2 regions of the Mitsuokella jalaludinii genome follow, and region 2 is predicted to be linked to the other one. Evidence: predicted binding sites of a transcription regulator. Region 2 holds the regulator's gene; the other holds the start of a gene.
The links. Region 2 encodes HrcA, which represses chaperone genes, less so after heat shock. Its sites were predicted from a motif close to TGTTAGCACTCNNNNNNNNNGAGTGCTAACA; they were not measured.
Positions count from the first base shown of each region.

Region 1 (9,286 bases), 1.0 Mb from region 2:
CGTACGACTTGCATGTGTTAAGCACGCCGCCAGCGTTCGTCCTGAGCCAGGATCAAACTCTCCATAAAATTTAGGAAAGCCTTGATTGGCTCAAATAATCTTTTTGGCCTGAACCTTGATAAATCAAAGCTCAGTAAAGAAATTGCCGATTGCTTATATTCATAATCAATCGATGTTTTAAAAACATCTGGCTTGAATCACAAATGATTCATGTTGCATTGTTTAGTTTTCAAAGAACAACTTTGTCTTTCGAAGCTCGCTTTCATTTGAAAGCTCTTTGCTTCAAGCGACTTTTATATCTTATCGCATCGAGCTGATCTTGTCAAGAAGTTTTTTCTTTCTTTTTTCAAGGTCTTTTGGGCTTCGTACAAAATCCTTGCCACTCAAGGCTTCTGGGCTTTTGTTCCGGCCGTATCGCTCAGCGACTTGTACTATATTACAGGATAGTGGCCGAGTTGTCAACAGCTTTTTTGAAAAAAAGTAAAAAAAGAAGACTGTCTGCAAAACAGCCTTCTTTTCAGCTCCAATCCGCTACCTCATGCTTACCAGATGGTCTTCATCATCGTGCGGTAATTCTCGTTGAGGAATGTGATCATGACGTTGAACATGCCGTAGACCATGTCACCGATCTCCTCGGCCTTCTCGTCGGGCGTGATCATGCAGATATCGAGGATCAGTGAACCCTCACCGTCGAAGTAGAGCTTGAACAGCTTGTACTTGAGGTTGAGATCGTTTGCCAGTTTAAGCACAGCCAGCTCATTCTCCTCCGTCTTGCACTTCGGCGAAATCTGCACGCGGATCATGGAGAAGATACTGCGGTCCAGCAGCACGAGCAGCGGCAGCTGCTGTCCATCCACTTCTACATGGGAGCGAAATACCGTCGTCTGCTCCGGATCATTCTCGATTGTCTCCGATACGAATGCCTTGATCTCCTTGGCGTCCAGGAAATCCTGGAATGCTCTTGCTTTTGTTGCCATTTCTGCCATTGCGACTCCTCCTCCATTGTCTGCTGTCTGCAGATACTATGATGTCCATTCGTATATTTATAGTTCGACATGCGAAGTGGATATTCCTGCAAAAGCGAACAGATAATCGAAGGTTCAGAATGCAGAAAGGTCAATCTCCTCTAAGCGGTCGACAAGCATGTCGCAGACGGAGAGGTCCTGGTTGGGACTGTGCGGGCTGTTGAAGCCGATACAGGTCATGCCGGCTGCCTTGGCCGCCCGCGCACCGTTAGCGGCGTCCTCGACGACGACACAGTCCCGTGGATCCACACGCAGATAGGCGGCCGTCTGCAGGTAGATTGCAGGGTTCGGCTTCGACTCAGGCAGATTTGTGCCGCTCATGAGGAGGTCGAAGTGGTCGCGGATGCCGAGATCGTCGACGACAAAGGCGATGAAATCATCACTCGACGAGCTCGCGATGGCCGTCTTGAGCCCCTGCGACTGGCGCAATTCATTCGTCGCACGGATCAGCTCCAGGCTGCCCGCAATCGGCGTGACATGCTGTTCATGTATGATTTTATTGAACAGGTAGACTTTCGCCTTCGCAGCCTGCTCTGCACTGTGATGAAAACCAAACAATTTTTTCATGTCTTCGAACATCATGAGGTCCGTCATGCCCTGATAGCGCATGAGGAATTCCAACGTGACCCCTTCGACACCCATTTTCTGGAGTACGCGCTGTTCCGCCCGAAGATGGACCGGTTCGGTATCGGCAATGACACCGTCCATATCGTAGATAAATGCTTTCAAGAAGATTCCTCCATTCGTGCCTGTGTGGCATGCATGTGACAATCAGGCTATAGAACAAGAAGCCCTCTGCCAAAAGGCAGAAAGGCTTCTCATGTAAAATCTTGTATATCCGTATGCAAACGGTTTACTCAACCGTAACCGATTTTGCGAGGTTGCGCGGCTTGTCGACATCGCAGCCACGCGTGATGGCAGCGTAGTAAGCGAGCAGCTGCAACGGTACGACCGTCAGCAGCGGGATCAGGAGCTCATCCGTCTCCGGAACCTTCATGACATGGTCGACGTACTTCTCGAGCTCCGTATCGCCTTCTGCAGCGATGCCAATGACGACGGCGTCACGCGCCTTGACTTCCTTGATGTTCGACAAGGTTTTCTCGTAGACGCTCTTCTGCGTCGCGAGTGCAATGACAGGTACACCCTCGACAATCAGAGCCAGCGTGCCGTGCTTGAGTTCGCCGGCAGCATACGCCTCCGCATGGATGTAAGAGACTTCCTTGAGTTTCAATGCACCCTCAAGGGCTACATCGTAGTCGAGCGAACGGCCGATGTAGAACACATCCTCGTTGAAGCCGTACTGCTTGGCAAACGTCTTGATTGGCTCGACATCCGAAAGCGTCTCACTGACCTGAGCCGGGATGTTCTTGAGCTTCGCGATGAGCTCTTCAATGCGCTCCGGCGTCTGCGTCTTCTTGATCTGCGCCATGTAGAGGGCGAGCATGAAGAACAGGATGAGCTGCGTCGTATAGGCTTTCGTCGAGGCGACGGCAATCTCCGGGCCAGCCCAGGTGTAAAGCACCTGATCTGCCTCGCGGGCAATCGAAGAGCCGACGACATTCGTCAGGGCCAGCGTCTTGGCACCGAGGCGCTTCGACTCCTTCATGGCTGCGAGCGTATCGCTCGTCTCGCCCGACTGCGAAACGGCGATGAACAGCGTGTTCTCATCGACGATCGGTTCGCGATAGCGGAACTCCGATGCGACGTCGACTTCGACAATCGTGCGGGCCAGTTTCTCGATGTAGAACTTGCCGACGAGGCCGGCATGATAAGCCGTGCCACAGGCAACGATGTAGATCTTGTTGAAGGAATTGAGGTAATCCGCATCCCACTTGAGCTCGTTCATGACGATGGACTTGCCGTCTTTCGCGATGCGCTGGCTCATCGTGTCGCGGACAGCCTTCGGCTGCTCGTTGATCTCCTTGAGCATGAAGTGCTCGTAGCCGCCCTTCTCGGCAGCTTCTGCATTCCAGTTGACCTCGAAGACCTTCTTCGTCACGGGCTCGCCGCGGCGGTTCGTGATCTTGATGGCATCCTTCGTGACGACGGCCAGCTCGCCATCGTTGAGGATGTACGTGCGGCGCGTGCGCGAGATGATGGCGGGGATATCCGACGCGATGAAGTTCTCGCCCTCACCGATGCCGATAACGAGCGGGTTGTCCTGCTTCGTGCAGATGAGCTTGTCCGGCTCTCTCTTGCTCATGAAGACGAGCGAGTACGAGCCCTCGATGCGGCGCAGCACTTCGCGGACTGACGAGACGAAATCGCCATTGTAGACCTCTTCGAGAAGATGTGCGACGACTTCCGTATCCGTCTCCGACTTGAAGACATGGCCCTTCTCGATGAGCTCTTCCTTGAGTGCCAGATAGTTTTCGATGATGCCGTTGTGCACGACGACAAAGTCACCCGTGCAGTCCGTATGCGGATGTGCATTGCGATCCGACGGACGGCCGTGCGTAGCCCAGCGCGTATGGCCGATACCCATGGTTCCCTTCGGCATATCGTCCTTGATCTTGTCGCGCAGCGCCGAAAGGCGGCCGACACTCTTCTCGACGCGAATGTGATTGCCGTCATAGACCGCAATGCCAGCCGAATCATAGCCGCGGTACTCGAGCTTCGAAAGACCCTCGAGCAGGAAATTCGCAGCCTGCTTGTCACCGACATAACCTACAATACCACACATGATACATACCTCCTGGTAGTCTTGCAACAGGTCCCTCGAGCTGCCTTTGTCATGAGAATCGCTCCTCATCTTTCGGCAGGCCGTATCGACTGGGACGGCCGGAAGGCATCCGCTGACGTTTCGACAACCTTCTCCTCGTTTTCCCCGCTGAGCTTTCAAGCCCATCTTGGGGAACTAGCGCTAAGAATTGCTTCTTTTCCGTAATGTCCCTGCTGCACAATCAAACCGATCATCAGAACATCGCAAGGCGATTCTGATACGATGCTATTCTAGCTTAAAACTGCCTTATTGTCAACAATTGCTCATGTCAGGCGGCCTGTGCAGCCTCCCAAAAGCAAAAATCTCCATCCGGATCATCCGGATGGAGATTCTTGATTCAGTTCAGGGGATGCAACCGCGAAGGGATTACATCATGCCCGGCATGCCGCCCATGCCCGGAGCAGCCGGTGCCGGAGCTTCTTTTTCCGGCTTGTCAGCGACGAGCGTTTCCGTGGTCAGGACCATGGAAGCAATCGAAGCAGCGTTCTGCAGAGCGGAGCGCGTGACCTTAGCCGGATCGACAATGCCAGCCTTGAGCATGTCGACGTACTCGTTCTTGAGGGCGTTGAAGCCGATGCCCGTGCCAGCCTTCTTGACGTTCTCGACGACGACAGAGCCTTCGAGGCCTGCGTTCTGAGCAATCTGGCGAACCGGCTCTTCGATGGCGCGTTTAACGATGTTGACACCGACCTTCTCGTCACCTTCGACCTCGAGCTTATCGAGTGCCGGCAGGATGTCGAGGAACGTCGTGCCGCCGCCTGCGACGATGCCTTCTTCAACAGCAGCGCGCGTAGCGTTCAGCGCATCCTCGATGCGGTACTTCTTGTCCTTCATCTCGACTTCCGTAGCAGCGCCGATCTCGATGACAGCGACACCACCGGAAAGCTTTGCGAGGCGCTCCTGCAGTTTCTCGCGGTCGAAATCACTCGTCGTCTGGGAAATCTGCTGCTTGATCTGTGCAACGCGCTCAGCAATGGCGTCCTTGTCGCCCTTGCCGCCGATGATCGTCGTCTCGTCCTTCGTGGAGACCATCTTGTGCGCCTGGCCGAGGTCAGCGAGCGTGACGCTGTCGAGCTTGCGGCCGAGCTCTTCGCTGATGACCGTGCCGCCCGTCAGCGTAGCGATATCCTGCAGCATAGCCTTGCGGCGGTCACCAAAGCCCGGAGCCTTGACGGCCAGAGCCTTGAACGTGCCGCGCAGCTTGTTGACGACGATCGTCGTCAGTGCTTCGCCGTCGACATCCTCAGCGATGATGGCGAGCTGCTTGCCGGCCTTGACAACCTGCTCGAGGATCGGCAGGATATCGTTGATAGCCGAGATCTTGCGGTCCGTGATGAGGATGTACGGATCATCGAGAGCTGCCTCCATCTTGTCCGTATCCGTGACGAGGTACGGGGAGATGTAGCCGCGGTCGAACTGCATGCCTTCCTTGACGGAGAGGTTCGTGCGCATCGTCTTGGATTCCTCGACCGTGATGACACCGTCCTTGCCGACCTTTTCCATGGCCTCAGCAATCAGGTTGCCCGTCTCTTCGTTCGCGGAAGAAATCGTAGCGACCTGCGCGATGTCAGCCTGGCCTTCAACCTTCTTGGCCTTCGTCTTGATCTCCTCGACGAGCGTCTTGACCGCTTCGTCAATGCCCTTCTTGATGATCATCGGGTTGGCGCCAGCAGCGACATTCTTCATGCCCTCATGGATCATGGCCTGTGCTAGGAGCGTTGCCGTCGTCGTGCCATCGCCAGCGATGTCGTTCGTCTTCGTCGCAACTTCCTTGACGAGCTGTGCGCCCATGTTCTCGAACGGATCTTCAAGCTCGATGTCACGTGCAATCGTGACACCATCGTTCGTGATCGTCGGAGCGCCGAATTTCTTGTCGAGGACGACATTGCGGCCCTTTGGTCCAAGCGTTACCTTTACGGCATTTGCCAGTGCATCAACACCGCGGCCAAGTGCGCGGCGAGCTTCTTCGTCAAACAGAATCTGTTTTGCCATTTATATTACCTCCGAGAAAAGTCTGATTGAAATCACGGGATGATCAGATGACAGCGAGGATATCGCTCTCACGGACGATCAGGTAATCCTTGCCCTCTACCTTGACCTCTGAACCCGAGTATTTGGAGAAGATGACGCCATCGCCGACCTTGACTTCCATAGCAGCGCGCTCGCCATTATCGAGCAGCTTGCCAGCGCCAACTGCAACGACTGTGCCCTTCTGCGGCTTCTCTTTTGCCGTATCCGGCAGTACAATGCCGCTGGCCGTCTTTACATCGCTCTCTGCAACTTCGATGACAACTCTTTCGCCCAATGGCTTAATCATAGGTATCTTCCTCCTATAAAATGAATTTACATGTTGATGGTGTTAGCACTCACTAGACCTGAGTGCTAACTACAGTCTTTATATTACCCCCTCTAAGTCAAAATGTCAATATCAAATCCGTAAAAAGTCAAAAAAACAAAGGCCAGTTCAATCTGGCCTTTGTTTCGGATCTGCCAATGTCGATCAGATAATCCAGTTATTCGGTGCCATCATGGAGTCGAGCATGGAGTGGTGCAGGATGGTCTCCGCAATCTGCTGGGATGTGCTCTCTGCAGCGGCTTTGCCGGAGAGCTCGCTGAAGTTCCGGACGCCTTCCGGCAAGGGCTGGTCTTTGTCGAGCACAAGCAGGACGACGAGGCCCGCCTGCAGCAGGTGGCAAAGCACCGGCGCAGGGTCTTCCTCCGCACTCGGATGGTAGAGGTACGTGTGGCGGCCGTTGCGCACGAGGTAGTACTCGGCCTCCTCGACAGTCGCGAGCGAGATGCCGTCCTTGGCTGGCTCGAAGGCCACGGCCAGCGGTGCCTGCCAGTTGAGTGCGCTGCGCATCTGCTGGTTCGCCGCAAAGTGGCGCTGTTCGGAGCCGTCGGGAATCTCGCGCACAACGCCGCAGGCCGCTGTCATATTGCTGATGCGGTCGATGAGGATGAGCTCGCCCTGCGTGCGATGATGGTCGAACGTGTCGAGCACGATTGATTCCGTCACAGCGATCTCGCAGAGCGCGATCTCATTCTTCTTGAGGCCCGTCGTCTCGACGTGCTCGCCCGTGTTGATGTCGATGCGGTAGTCGATCTTCGTCAGGATGCCGGGAATCTTCTTGGTGCCGAGGAAGACCATGAAGTTCTTGCCGATGGAAAGCGGCACATCATCCATCCAGAGGATCTCAGCCTTGAAGTTTGCGGCCTGGCGGACATGGCTGCCCTTCTCGAGCACGCAGCCGCGCGAAACGTCGACCTCGCGGTTGAGCTGGATCGTGACCGGTTGTCCCTTGTAGGCCGACGTCGCCTCGCGATCAGCCACGAGGATCTTTTTGACTTCGGCCTGCTCGCCGCTCGGCTGTGAGGTGATGGTATCGCCGACGGCGATGCTGCCGCTCTCGATCTGGCCCTGGAAGCCGCGGAATTCGTGATTCGGGCGGCAGACGCGCTGAACGGGCATGTAGAAGCCCTCTTCGTGAACGGCACTGACGTCAACCTGCTCCAGATAATCGAGCAGCGTCGGGCCGTCATACCAAGCCATGGCGGACGACTTCTTCGTGACGTTGTCGCCCTCTGTCGCCGATACAGGAATGAGCTTGACATCGTGAAGATGAAGCTCTTGCTGCAGGGCCTCGATCTGCGCCTGGATCTCCTTGAAGCGCGCCTCCGAGTAGTCGACGAGGTCCATCTTGTTGATGGCAAAGACAAAGTACCGGATACCCATGAGGGCGCAGATGCGGGCATGGCGGCGCGTCTGCGTCAGGACGCCCTGCGTCGCGTCGACGAGGATGACGGCAAGGTCTGCAAATGATGCACCGCAGGCCATGTTGCGCGTGTACTCCTCGTGGCCCGGCGTGTCCGCACAGATGAAGCTGCGGTTGTCCGTCGTGAAGTAGCGGTAGGCGACATCGATCGTGATGCCCTGCTCACGCTCTGCGAGAAGCCCGTCCAGGAGCAGCGAATAGTCGATGGCGCCACCGCGGCTGCCGACTTTCGAGTCGAGCAGCAGCGCTTCTTCCTGATCGGCATAGATGAGTTTCGCATCGTATAAGAGATGGCCGATGAGCGTGGATTTGCCGTCGTCGACGCTTCCGCAGGTGATGAATTTGAGTAAATCGTTCATATCAGAAATAACCCTCCCGTTTCCGGCGTTCCATGCTGCCGGCTCCCTCGTGATCGATGACACGGCTCGTGCGCTCCGATTCGACAGCGCCGAGTGTCTCCTCCACGATTGCATCCAACGTATCAGCCTCTGACTCAACAGCCCCTGTCAGCGGATAGCAGCCGAGCGTGCGGAAGCGGACCTTCTTGTGCTCGATATCCTCTGGCCTTAGATTGAGCTTCTTGACGATGCGGTCATCGTCAATCATGATGAGATTGCCGTCGCGCTCGATGACCGGGCGCTCCTTGGCAAAATACAGGGAAACAATCTCGAGGTTCTCGCGGCGGATGTACTGCCAGATATCTTTCTCCGTCCAGTTGGACAACGGGAAGACGCGGATGCTCTCGCCCTTGTTGATCTGGGAATTGTAGAGCTTCCACATCTCCGGGCGCTGATTCTTCGGATCCCAGGCCTGGGCCGCATTGCGGAACGAGAAGATGCGTTCCTTGGCACGCGATTTCTCCTCATCGCGGCGGCCGCCGCCGAACGCTGCGGTAAAGCCGTATTTCGTCAAAGCCTGCTTCAGGGCCTGCGTCTTCATGATGTCCGTATACGAGGCGCCGTAGTCAAACGGATTGACACCGGCTGCCAGCCCTTCTTCATTCTTGTACTCGATCATGTCGAGTCCGTACTTCTTCGCCTGCGCATCGCGGAAGGCGATCATCTCATGGAACTTCCACGTCGTGTTGATGTGCAGGAACGGGAACGGCGGCTTTTCCGGGTAAAAGGCCTTGAGGGCAAGATGCATCATGACCGTGCTGTCCTTGCCGATGGAATAGAGCATGACTGGTTTCTCGGATTCGGCCGCAACCTCTCGAATGATGTAGATGGCCTCGGCCTCGAGTGCATCGAGATGCGATAATTTTCCCATATGTATTGACTCCTTACTCAGTATTGGTTGGCATTCTCGCGATCAATCGTAATGGTGACCTCCTGCCGATCAGCCTTGCGGATATGCCAGTGATAGTAATGACCTTCTTTGTGGATTGTCATCGTGCTGCCACTGCCGCCAAGGTCAGCACCGAGGAAGTAGCCTATCGCACTGACAGGACATTCCTTCATGCAGGCCGTACAGCCCCAGCAATCGCGGACCTCGCAGATCTTCGCCTTCCTGCCCGACGGTCCATCCTGCAAGAGAATGAGATTGCCGGGGCAGGCTTCCGTGCAGCGGCCGCAGCCGATGCAGCGGTCCTCATGGATGCGTATGCTCATAATGACCTCCTTTGACCAGCGGCCTTCTATATATATGGAAGGATCCGTTTTCCCAGCGCGAATTGATGTAGCAGCAGCCCTCCGGCGACTGTTCCGGATAGTCGGCATTCTCGCCGAACGTATGCCAGCGCGTCTCGTGGCGCGCGAGAAGGT
Region 1 covers NZ_CAKMXA010000001.1:2,211,900-2,221,185, reverse strand. Annotated here, with positions in the region: rRNA gene QDI87_RS10395 (16S ribosomal RNA) at 1-68, opposite strand, end outside; gene QDI87_RS10390 (hypothetical protein) at 543-986, opposite strand; gene QDI87_RS10385 (HAD family hydrolase) at 1,101-1,754, opposite strand; gene glmS (glutamine--fructose-6-phosphate transaminase (isomerizing)) at 1,879-3,708, opposite strand; gene groL (chaperonin GroEL) at 4,114-5,739, opposite strand; gene groES (co-chaperone GroES) at 5,783-6,064, opposite strand; gene QDI87_RS10365 (sulfate adenylyltransferase subunit 1) at 6,248-7,882, opposite strand; gene cysD (sulfate adenylyltransferase subunit CysD) at 7,884-8,792, opposite strand; gene QDI87_RS10355 (4Fe-4S dicluster domain-containing protein) at 8,810-9,133, opposite strand; gene QDI87_RS10350 (adenylyl-sulfate reductase subunit alpha) at 9,114-9,286, opposite strand, start outside.
Region 1: the regulator HrcA is predicted to act here: its motif matches at 6,105-6,135, upstream of groES (co-chaperone GroES).

Region 2 (9,286 bases):
GCCAATCGATCCGGAAGAGAGCCTGGCCTCGGCAGTGACGGCCTCGGATGCGGCAGATCTTCGTCAGCTGCGCGGTGACAAGAAGCTCACGCGCCGGGAGAAAAGCCGCCTGCTTGCCCTGGCGCTCTTGCGCCGTGCTGCTGCGGCAGAGCCGGATGTCACAGCGGACATGCGGACGCTGGAGCGTTCATCGGCCAAGCTGCAGGGCCTTGATTACCGCCTCAAGAGCATGGACAGTCTGGCGCGCAAGATCGTGAGCGATGCCGATGAAGACCAGGTGAGCCTTTCGGCTGCAGCTGCCGGCATCAGCGATGTCCTGCGCTACACGCTGACCTGCTCCGATGCAGATTACAGCGCGATGGTGCCGCAGGCCATGGCTTCCCTTACCGAAAAGGGCTATCGCGTCGAGAAGTTTCGCAATGCCTGGGGCGGAAAATTCTATCAGGGCGTCAATGTCCATCTCGTGAGCCCCTCCGGCGTGCGCGTCGAGCTCCAGTTCCACACGCCGCAGTCGTTTGCGGTCAAGCAGGCATCGCATGCGGTCTATGAGATCCGCCGCAATCCGGCTTCTTCCGCCGAGGAGGTCGAGGAGGCGACGCGCCTGAGCCTGGCCTACAATGCAGCAGTCATCGTCCCAGAAGGAGCGCGCGCAATCCACTGGCCAGTAGCGGCTTGATGCGCCGCCATGCGCTTCCGCAGAGCCTCTCCTGCAGGTTTACAACAGACAGGAAATGACGGATAATGGGAGAGTCGAATCATATTATCCTCGCATGAGAGGGGAGGCTTATACAATGAAACAAACAGCTGCACTCAAGGCACCTGTCACACTAGAAGAGATACTCAATGCGGTCACGCATGGCGTGGGCGCGGCACTCGCGGTAGCGGCACTCATCGGCATGCTGGTCTACTATGCCGGCGATGGCGTCTGGCACACGACGAGCTGCCTCGTCTACGGCATCTCCTTGATCCTCTTGTATCTCGCTTCGACGCTCTACCACAGTTTCACGAACCGCAAGGTCAAGTCGGTCTTCAAGGTCATCGACCATGCGGCCATCTTCGTGCTGATTGCGGGCAACTACACGCCGTTTGCGCTGATCCCGCTGCGCGGCAGCTTCGGCTGGACCATCTTCGGCCTCGTCTGGGGCATGGCGCTCGTCGGCATCGTCTTCCAGTGCTTTGCCGCGAAGCGCTTCCGCATCGTGCGCACGATCTGCTACCTCGCCATGGGCTGGTTTGCCGTCTTCATGGTCAAGCCGCTCTTGGAGACGCTGCCGCTGGAGGCCATCTGGTGGCTCGTCGCGGGCGGCCTCTGCTACTCGGTCGGTGCGATCTTCTACCTGGCGCGCCGCCTGCCGTACAGCCATGTCATCTGGCATCTCTTCGTCATGGGCGGCAGTGCCATCCACTTCTACACGGTGTTCCACTTTGTGCTGCCGCTGCCAGAAGTCGTGCGCTCGGCCATCGCGATGATCTGAGACATATCTTGAGACACGAAAAAGACCCGCTCCTCGGAGCGGGTCTTTTCTATCTTATCTGCAAAGATTATTTAGCCAGTGCGTTGACCTTGCGAGCCAGACGGGACTTTTTGCGGGCAGCAGCGTTCTTGTGATAAACCTTGTTTGCAGCGGCCTGGTCGATCGTCTTGCATGCAACCGTAAGGAGGGATTTCGCTTCATCAGCGTTTCCAGCCTCAACAGCATCGAGGACACGGCGGGAAGCAGTGCGTACACGGGACTTCTCGGCAGCGTTCTTTGCATGGCGCTTAGCGTCGGATTTCACACTCAGGATAGATGCTTTGATATTCGGCAAGTAGTTCACCCCCTTAATTAATGTCGTTACCTAAGTATAATATCATGGGTCAAATGAAAAAGCAACCATTTCTTTGCTTTTCTTGCAGGAGAAGCCTTGGGAATGGTATAATATTTTCGATTAGCACGACGTGAATATTGAAAGGAAAATGAACATGCAGAACAAGAACATCCGCAACTTTTCCATCATTGCCCATATTGACCATGGAAAATCGACGATTGCGGACCGTCTGATTGAATATACGGGGACACTTTCGAAGCGCGAGATGGAGGCGCAGGTCCTCGACAACATGGACATCGAGCGCGAGCGCGGCATCACCATCAAGTCGCAGACAGTGCGCCTGAACTACAAGGGCAAGGACGGTGAGGAGTACGAGCTCAACCTCATCGACACGCCGGGCCATGTCGACTTTACGTATGAGGTTTCGCGCAGCCTCGCGGCTTGCGAGGGCGCACTGCTCGTCGTCGATGCGGCGCAGGGTGTCGAGGCGCAGACGCTCGCCAACGTATACATGGCGCTCGAGCACGACCTCGAGATCATCCCCGTCATCAACAAAATCGACCTGCCGAGTGCCGATCCGGAACGCGTCAAAAAAGAGATTGAAGACGTCATTGGACTCGACACGTCAAATGCCGTACTGGCTTCGGCTAAGACGGGCATTGGCATCGAGGAGATCCTCGACTCGATCGTCGACTACATCCCCGCGCCGGAAGGCGATGAGAATGCGCCGCTGCAGGCCCTGATCTTCGATTCGTTCTTTGACTCCTACAAGGGCGTCATCGCCCACATCCGCGTCGTGCAGGGCCACATCAAGAAGGGCATGAAGCTCAAGCTCATGAACTCGGGCAAGGTCTTCGAGGTCACCGATGTCGGCTGCTTCAAGCCGCAGCCCGTCGACCTCGGCCATCTCGATGTCGGCGAAGTCGGCTTTGTCGCGGGCTCCCTCAAGGATGTGCGCGACGTGCGCGTCGGCGACACGATCACGTATGCGGAGAACCCTGCTGCTGAGCCGCTGCCGGGCTATCGCGGCGTCAACCCGATGGTCTACTGCGGCCTTTACCCTGTCGAGAGCTCGGACTACGACAACCTCAAGGACGCGCTCGAGAAGATGCAGATCAACGATGCGGCGCTCGTCTTTGAGCCGGAGACGTCTGTTGCACTCGGCTTCGGTTTCCGCTGCGGCTTCCTCGGCCTCTTGCACATGGATGTCATCCAGGAGCGCCTCGAGCGCGAGTACAACCTCAAGCTCATCACGACGGCACCGTCCGTCATCTATCACGTCTACAAGACGGACGGCACGATGATCAAGGTCAGCAATCCGGCCGAACTGCCGCCGCAGACGGAGATCGAGCACATCGAGGAGCCGTACGTCAAGGCGACGGTCATCGTGCCGAACGATTTCGTCGGTGCCGTCATGGAGATCTCGCAGGACAAGCGCGGCGAGTTCAAGGGCATGGACTACCTTGACACGAACCGCGTTATGATCACGTACCACATCCCGCTCAACGAGATCATTTTCGACTACTTCGACCGTTTGAAATCGGCGACGCGCGGCTACGCTTCGCTTGACTACGAGCTCGCGGACTACAAGGAGTCGAAGCTCGTCAAGGTCGACATCCTCTTGAACGGCGATCCTGTCGATGCGCTCTCGACCATTGTCCACAAAGATCGGGCGGCATCTCGCGGCCGCCAGCTCGCCGCCAAGCTCAAGGAGATCATCCCGCAGCAGATGTTCGAGATTCCGATCCAGGCGGCCATCGGCTCGAAGGTCATCGCGCGCGAGAACGTGCGCGCCCGCCGCAAGGATGTGCTCGCGAAGTGCTACGGCGGCGATATCTCGCGCAAGCGCAAGCTGCTCGAGAAGCAGAAGGAAGGCAAGAAGCGCATGAAGGCTGTCGGCAGCGTCGAAGTGCCACAGGAAGCCTTCATGGCCATCTTGAAGATCGACTGATGGAGAACACGATGAGGAAACAGCGATGGGGCCTCTACATCCACATCCCGTTCTGCCGCCAGAAGTGCTTTTACTGCGACTTCCCGTCCTTTGCCGGGCGGGAGCGCTATGAGGCAGATTACACGGACGCCCTGTGCCGCGAGCTCGCGGAGCAGGGCGTCCTTTATCGGGAGAAGTGGGGCAGGCCGCAGACCATCTACATGGGCGGCGGCACGCCGAGCGTGCTCGATGTGGCTCTGCTTGAGCAGATCTTGCAGGCCATTTCTGAAACATTTGCCTGGAAAGGCATTAACGAGGCGGAGAGGCCGGAATTCACGGTGGAGTGCAATCCGGGGACCATCGATGAAGCGAAGCTCGCTCTCCTGCGCGCGGGCGGCGTCAACCGCCTGTCCTTTGGCGTGCAGACTTTTGACGATGCACTCCTGAAACGCATCGGCCGCATCCACACGGGCGCGCAGGCGAGAGAGGCCATGGAACTCGCGCGCGCAGCGGGTTTCCGCAATGTCAGCATGGATCTCATCTACGGACTGCCGGGCGAAACGCAGGCGATGCTCGTGCATGACCTCGAGACGATGGTTTCCCTGCAGCCGGAGCACATCTCGATCTACGGACTGCAGCTTGAGGAGGGCACGGCCTTTGCCCGGATGCAGGAGATGGGGAAACTGTCTCTTCCAGATGACGACACGGTCGAAGCGATGTACGATGCGATGACATCGTTCCTGCCGCAGCACGGCTATGCGCGCTATGAGATCTCAAATTTTGCCAAGCCTGGCTTTGAGAGCCGCCACAACCTTTCGTATTGGCAAGATGTGCCGTATCTTGGCATCGGCGCGGCGGCGCATTCCTATCTCGAGGGGCAGCGCTACGAGAATGTGCGAGAGATTCCCGCTTATATCGAGGGCATCCGCAGCGGGAGCGGCGTGCGGCGGCAGGAAGAGGCGATGACGCGCGAGATTGCCATGGAAGAATTCGCTTTCCTCGCTCTGCGCACAGCAAGGGGCATCGACCGCAGGCACTTCGAGCAGAGATTCGGCGTGCCGCTCGACGCCATCTATGCAGATGCCATTGCCAAGCTCAAGCGCCAGGGGCTGCTCGCAGAGGATACAGCAGGCGTCCGGCTGACAGAGCTGGGCATGAAGTACGGCAACGTGGCCTTTGAGGAATTCCTGCTCTGACTTCTGTGATTCGAGTCACGGAATCTTTCTCTGCCAGATGGTAAGGTAGAGGTAATGAAAGGAAGCGAATGCTCATGCATGAAATCCGTCTCAAGCGCGTCTACGAAGTGCCATCGCCCGATGATGGCGTGCGCGTGCTCGTCGACCGCCTCTGGCCGCGCGGCATCCGCAAGGCCGACTTGCCCTACGATGCCTGGCCGAAGGAGATCACGCCGTCTCCGGAGCTGCGCAAACTCTACCATCGCGGCGAGATGCCCTTTGCAGGATTCCGCGAGGGCTATGCCGAAGAACTGGAGGCGAGCGAAGGCGCTGCGGCCTTTGCCGAGCGCTGCCGCAAGTGGCTCGAGACGCAGGATGTGACGCTGCTCTATGCCGCGAAGAACCAGCAGGAGAACCACGCGCAGGTGCTCGCAGCCTGGCTGCGCCAGAAGAGCGGCGCCGAAGGCGGTGCGTGAGCAAGGATAGCGATAGAAAGGACGATTCCCATGAAGAAAATCACTATGATCAAGATGCAGGGCTGCCCGTACTGCGCCAAGGCCGCGCAGGCCGTGGAGGAGCTGCGCGCTGAGCAGCCGGCCTATGCAGGTGTCGAGATCGAGATCATCGACGAGAACGAGCAGCCGGAGCTCGCCAAGGCGTATGCCAAGGACTACTACTACGTGCCGAGCCTCTTCATTGAGGGGCACAAGGTGTACGAGGCACAGCCGGGCCAGGACTATGATACGATCAAGGCTGCCGTCGTAGATGCCTTTGAACAGGCCAAGTGACTGACGGATATCCACTGAAAGATGATGGAAGATGAGACTGCCGCGCGTGCGGCAGTCTTTTTTTCGTGCGCGAGAAAAAAGTCGAAAATAATTTTGACTTTTTGACTTTTAGGTGTTGACTTTTTGTTTTTTTCGGTGTATATTCTTTATAGATTCAAAGTTAGCACTCGGATAGATAGAGTGCTAACAGAGGATGAAAACAGAAGGAAGGGGGCATGCAGATGAAGGATGAACTCGACGCGCGCAAGAAACGCGTGCTGCAGGCAATCGTCGATGATTACATCGAGTCAGCCGAGCCGGTCGGCTCGCGAACACTGGCGAGGAAGTACGACCTCGGCGTGAGTCCGGCGACCATCCGCAATGAGATGGCAGATCTCGAGATGCTAGGTTACCTCGAGCAGCTGCATACCTCCTCTGGACGCATCCCATCGTCGAAGGGATATCGCTTCTATGTAGACGGCCTGATCCCCCCGAAGCCCGTGAGTGACGAGGAGAAAGAGCTCATCAATCGCTGGTACAGGGCGCGCGTCAAGCGCATCGACGAGGTGTTCCAGGAGACAGCGCGCATCATCTCGCAGGTGACGAAGAATGTCTCTCTTGTCCTCGCGCCGCAGATGACGCAGGCGGCTTTCCGTTGCCTGCAGTTCCTGCCGCTCGACGACAGGCGCGTTATCACCGTGCTCATGACGGATGCGGGCTTCATCGAGAACAAGATTCTCGAGATGCCGAATGGCTCGAGCTTCGAGGACTTCCAGCGCATGGCCGGTGTCATCAACAAGAATCTCGCCGGCCACACGCTCTCGACCATCGACCATCCAGCGCTCGCGAAGATCCGCGATGAGATCCAGGATGAGCCGCTCTACGAATCAGCCCTCGAGGTCATCAACAGGGCGCTCGATTCGGGCAAGCGGGAGCGCCTCTACCTCGGCGGCACGACGCAGATGCTCGAGCAGCCGGAGTTCCACGATGTGGAGAAGGTCAAGGAGACCCTCCTCGTGCTCGAGAAGGAAGAGCTCATGAAGGATGTGCTGCACGCCCATATGGGCGACGGTCTCGAGGTCACGATCGGCCAGGAGAACGAGGACAGCCACTTCAAGGACAGCAGCATCATCACCGCGACGTACCATCTCGATGGTGAGCTCTTGGGCACGATCGCAGTGCTCGGACCGACGCGCATGGAATACGCGAAGGCCATGAGCCTGCTCGAATACATGAATTCCAATCTGACAGAAGTCATCAAGCGGTTCCACTGGTAGGGCCGCAGGTTTCCCGGAATAGAGTGAAGAGGTGATAGTTTTGCCATCATTTATCAAAGATGAAATGAAGAAGAAGGATGAGCAGAAGCTGGAGGAGATGCAGCAGGAGATCGACGAGGCGGAAGCCGCGCAGGAAGATGCTGCAGAGGGCTCCGAGGAAGAAGCTCCGGAAGAGGCTGCTGCAGCAGATGCGGCGATGCAGGAAGAGATTGAGGCCCTCAAGGGCCAGGTCGACGGCCTGAACAAAGACCTTCAGGAGAAGAAAGACCGCCTGCTGCGCCTCCAGGCCGATTTCGACAACTTCCGCCGCCGCTCGGCGAAGGAACGCGAAGAGATTTCCGCTGTCGTCACGCAGAATTTCTGCAAGGACATGCTGCCGCTGCTCGACAACTTCGAGCGCGCGATGGCGGCCGAGACAAAGGATGTGGAGGCCTTCCAGAAGGGCGTCGAGATGATCTTCACGCAGTTCCAGGAAATCCTCAAGAAGAACGGCCTTGAGCACATCGAGGCCGTCGGCCAGAAGTTCGACCCGAACTTCCATCAGGCCGTCATGCGGGTCGAAGACCCCGAGAAAGAGGACGACACGGTTGCCCAGGAGCTCCAGAAGGGCTACATGGTCAAGGGCCGCGTCATCCGACCGAGCATGGTCCAGGTCGTCTCCAACTGAGCGTCCTGATCGCATAAACCAGATGATTCAAGTTTTACATAAAGTTTAGGAGGATGTTACCATGTCTAAAGTAATTGGTATCGACTTAGGTACGACGAACTCTGTCGTATCCGTCATGGAAGGCGGCGAGCCGACCGTCATCACGAATCCGGAAGGCAGCCGCATCACGCCGTCTGTTGTCGGTTTCACGAAAGATGGCCAGCGCCTCGTCGGCCAGCTGGCAAAGCGCCAGGCTGTGTCGAACCCGGACCGCACGATCTCGTCCATCAAGCGCCATATGGGCGACCCGAACTACAAGGTCACGATCGACGGCAAGGATTACACGCCGCAGGAGATCTCGGCCATGATCCTGCAGAAGCTCAAGGGCGATGCAGAGGCATACCTCGGTGAGACGGTCACGCAGGCCGTCATCACGGTCCCGGCTTACTTCAACGACAGCCAGCGCCAGGCGACGAAGGACGCCGGCAAGATTGCAGGCCTCGATGTCCTGCGCATCGTCAACGAGCCGACGGCTGCAGCACTTGCCTATGGCCTCGACAAGGACAAGGATGAGACGATTCTCGTCTTCGACCTCGGCGGCGGTACGTTCGATGTCTCGATCCTCGAGCTCTCGGAAGGCACGTTTGAAGTACAGGCTACGAACGGCGATACGCACCTCGGCGGCGATGACTTCGACCAGAAGATCATCGACTGGATGGTCGGCGAGTTCAAACAGGAGAACGGCATCGACCTCTCGCAGGACAAGATGGCTGCTCAGCGCCTCAAGGAAGCTGCCGAGAAGGCAAAGATCGAGCTCTCGAGCATGACGCAGACGAACATCAACCTGCCGTTCATCACGGCCGATGCTTCGGGCCCGAAGCACCTCGACCTCACGCTGACGCGCGCAAAGTTCAATGAGCTCACGAGTGACCTCGTTGAGCGCACGATGGGCCCGACGCGCAAGGCCATGGCTGATGCAGACCTCACGGCTGACGATATCGACAAGATCATCCTCGTCGGTGGTTCTTCCCGTATCCCGGCTGTCCAGGATGCCATCCGCAATATCCTGCACAAAGAGCCGTCGAAGGGCGTCAACCCGGATGAGTGCGTATCCGTCGGTGCTGCCATCCAGGGCGGTGTCCTCGTCGGTGAAGTCAAGGACGTCCTGCTCCTCGATGTCACGCCGCTTTCCCTCGGTATCGAGACGCTCGGCGGTGTTTGCACGAAGATCATCGAGCGCAACACGACGATTCCGACCCACAAGAGCCAGATTTTCTCGACGGCTGCCGATAACCAGCCGTCTGTCGATATCCACGTCCTGCAGGGCGAGCGCGAGATGGCTGCCGGCAACAAGACGCTCGGCCGCTTCGAGCTCACGGATATTCCGCCAGCTCCGCGTGGAGTACCTAAGATCGAGGTTTCTTTCGATATCGATGCGAACGGCATCGTGCACGTCTCCGCTAAGGACCTCGGCACGGGCAAAGAGCAGAAGATCACGATCCAGTCGGACAGCGGCATGAGCAAGGAAGACATCGACCGCATGGTCAACGAAGCCAAAGCTCATGAGGCTGAGGACAAGAAGCAGAAGGAAGCCATCGACGCCAAGAACAACGCCGACAACCTCGTCTATCAGGCAGAGAAGACGATCAAGGAGCTCGGCGACAAGGCAGATGCCGGCAAGG
Region 2 covers NZ_CAKMXA010000001.1:1,185,012-1,194,297, reverse strand. Annotated here, with positions in the region: gene QDI87_RS05665 (hypothetical protein) at 1-676, shown strand, start outside; gene trhA (PAQR family membrane homeostasis protein TrhA) at 792-1,475, shown strand; gene rpsT (30S ribosomal protein S20) at 1,543-1,809, opposite strand; gene lepA (translation elongation factor 4) at 1,964-3,760, shown strand; gene hemW (radical SAM family heme chaperone HemW) at 3,772-4,935, shown strand; gene QDI87_RS05640 (DUF488 domain-containing protein) at 5,010-5,390, shown strand; gene QDI87_RS05635 (glutaredoxin family protein) at 5,421-5,702, shown strand; gene hrcA (heat-inducible transcriptional repressor HrcA) at 5,924-6,958, shown strand; gene grpE (nucleotide exchange factor GrpE) at 6,999-7,625, shown strand; gene dnaK (molecular chaperone DnaK) at 7,687-9,286, shown strand, end outside.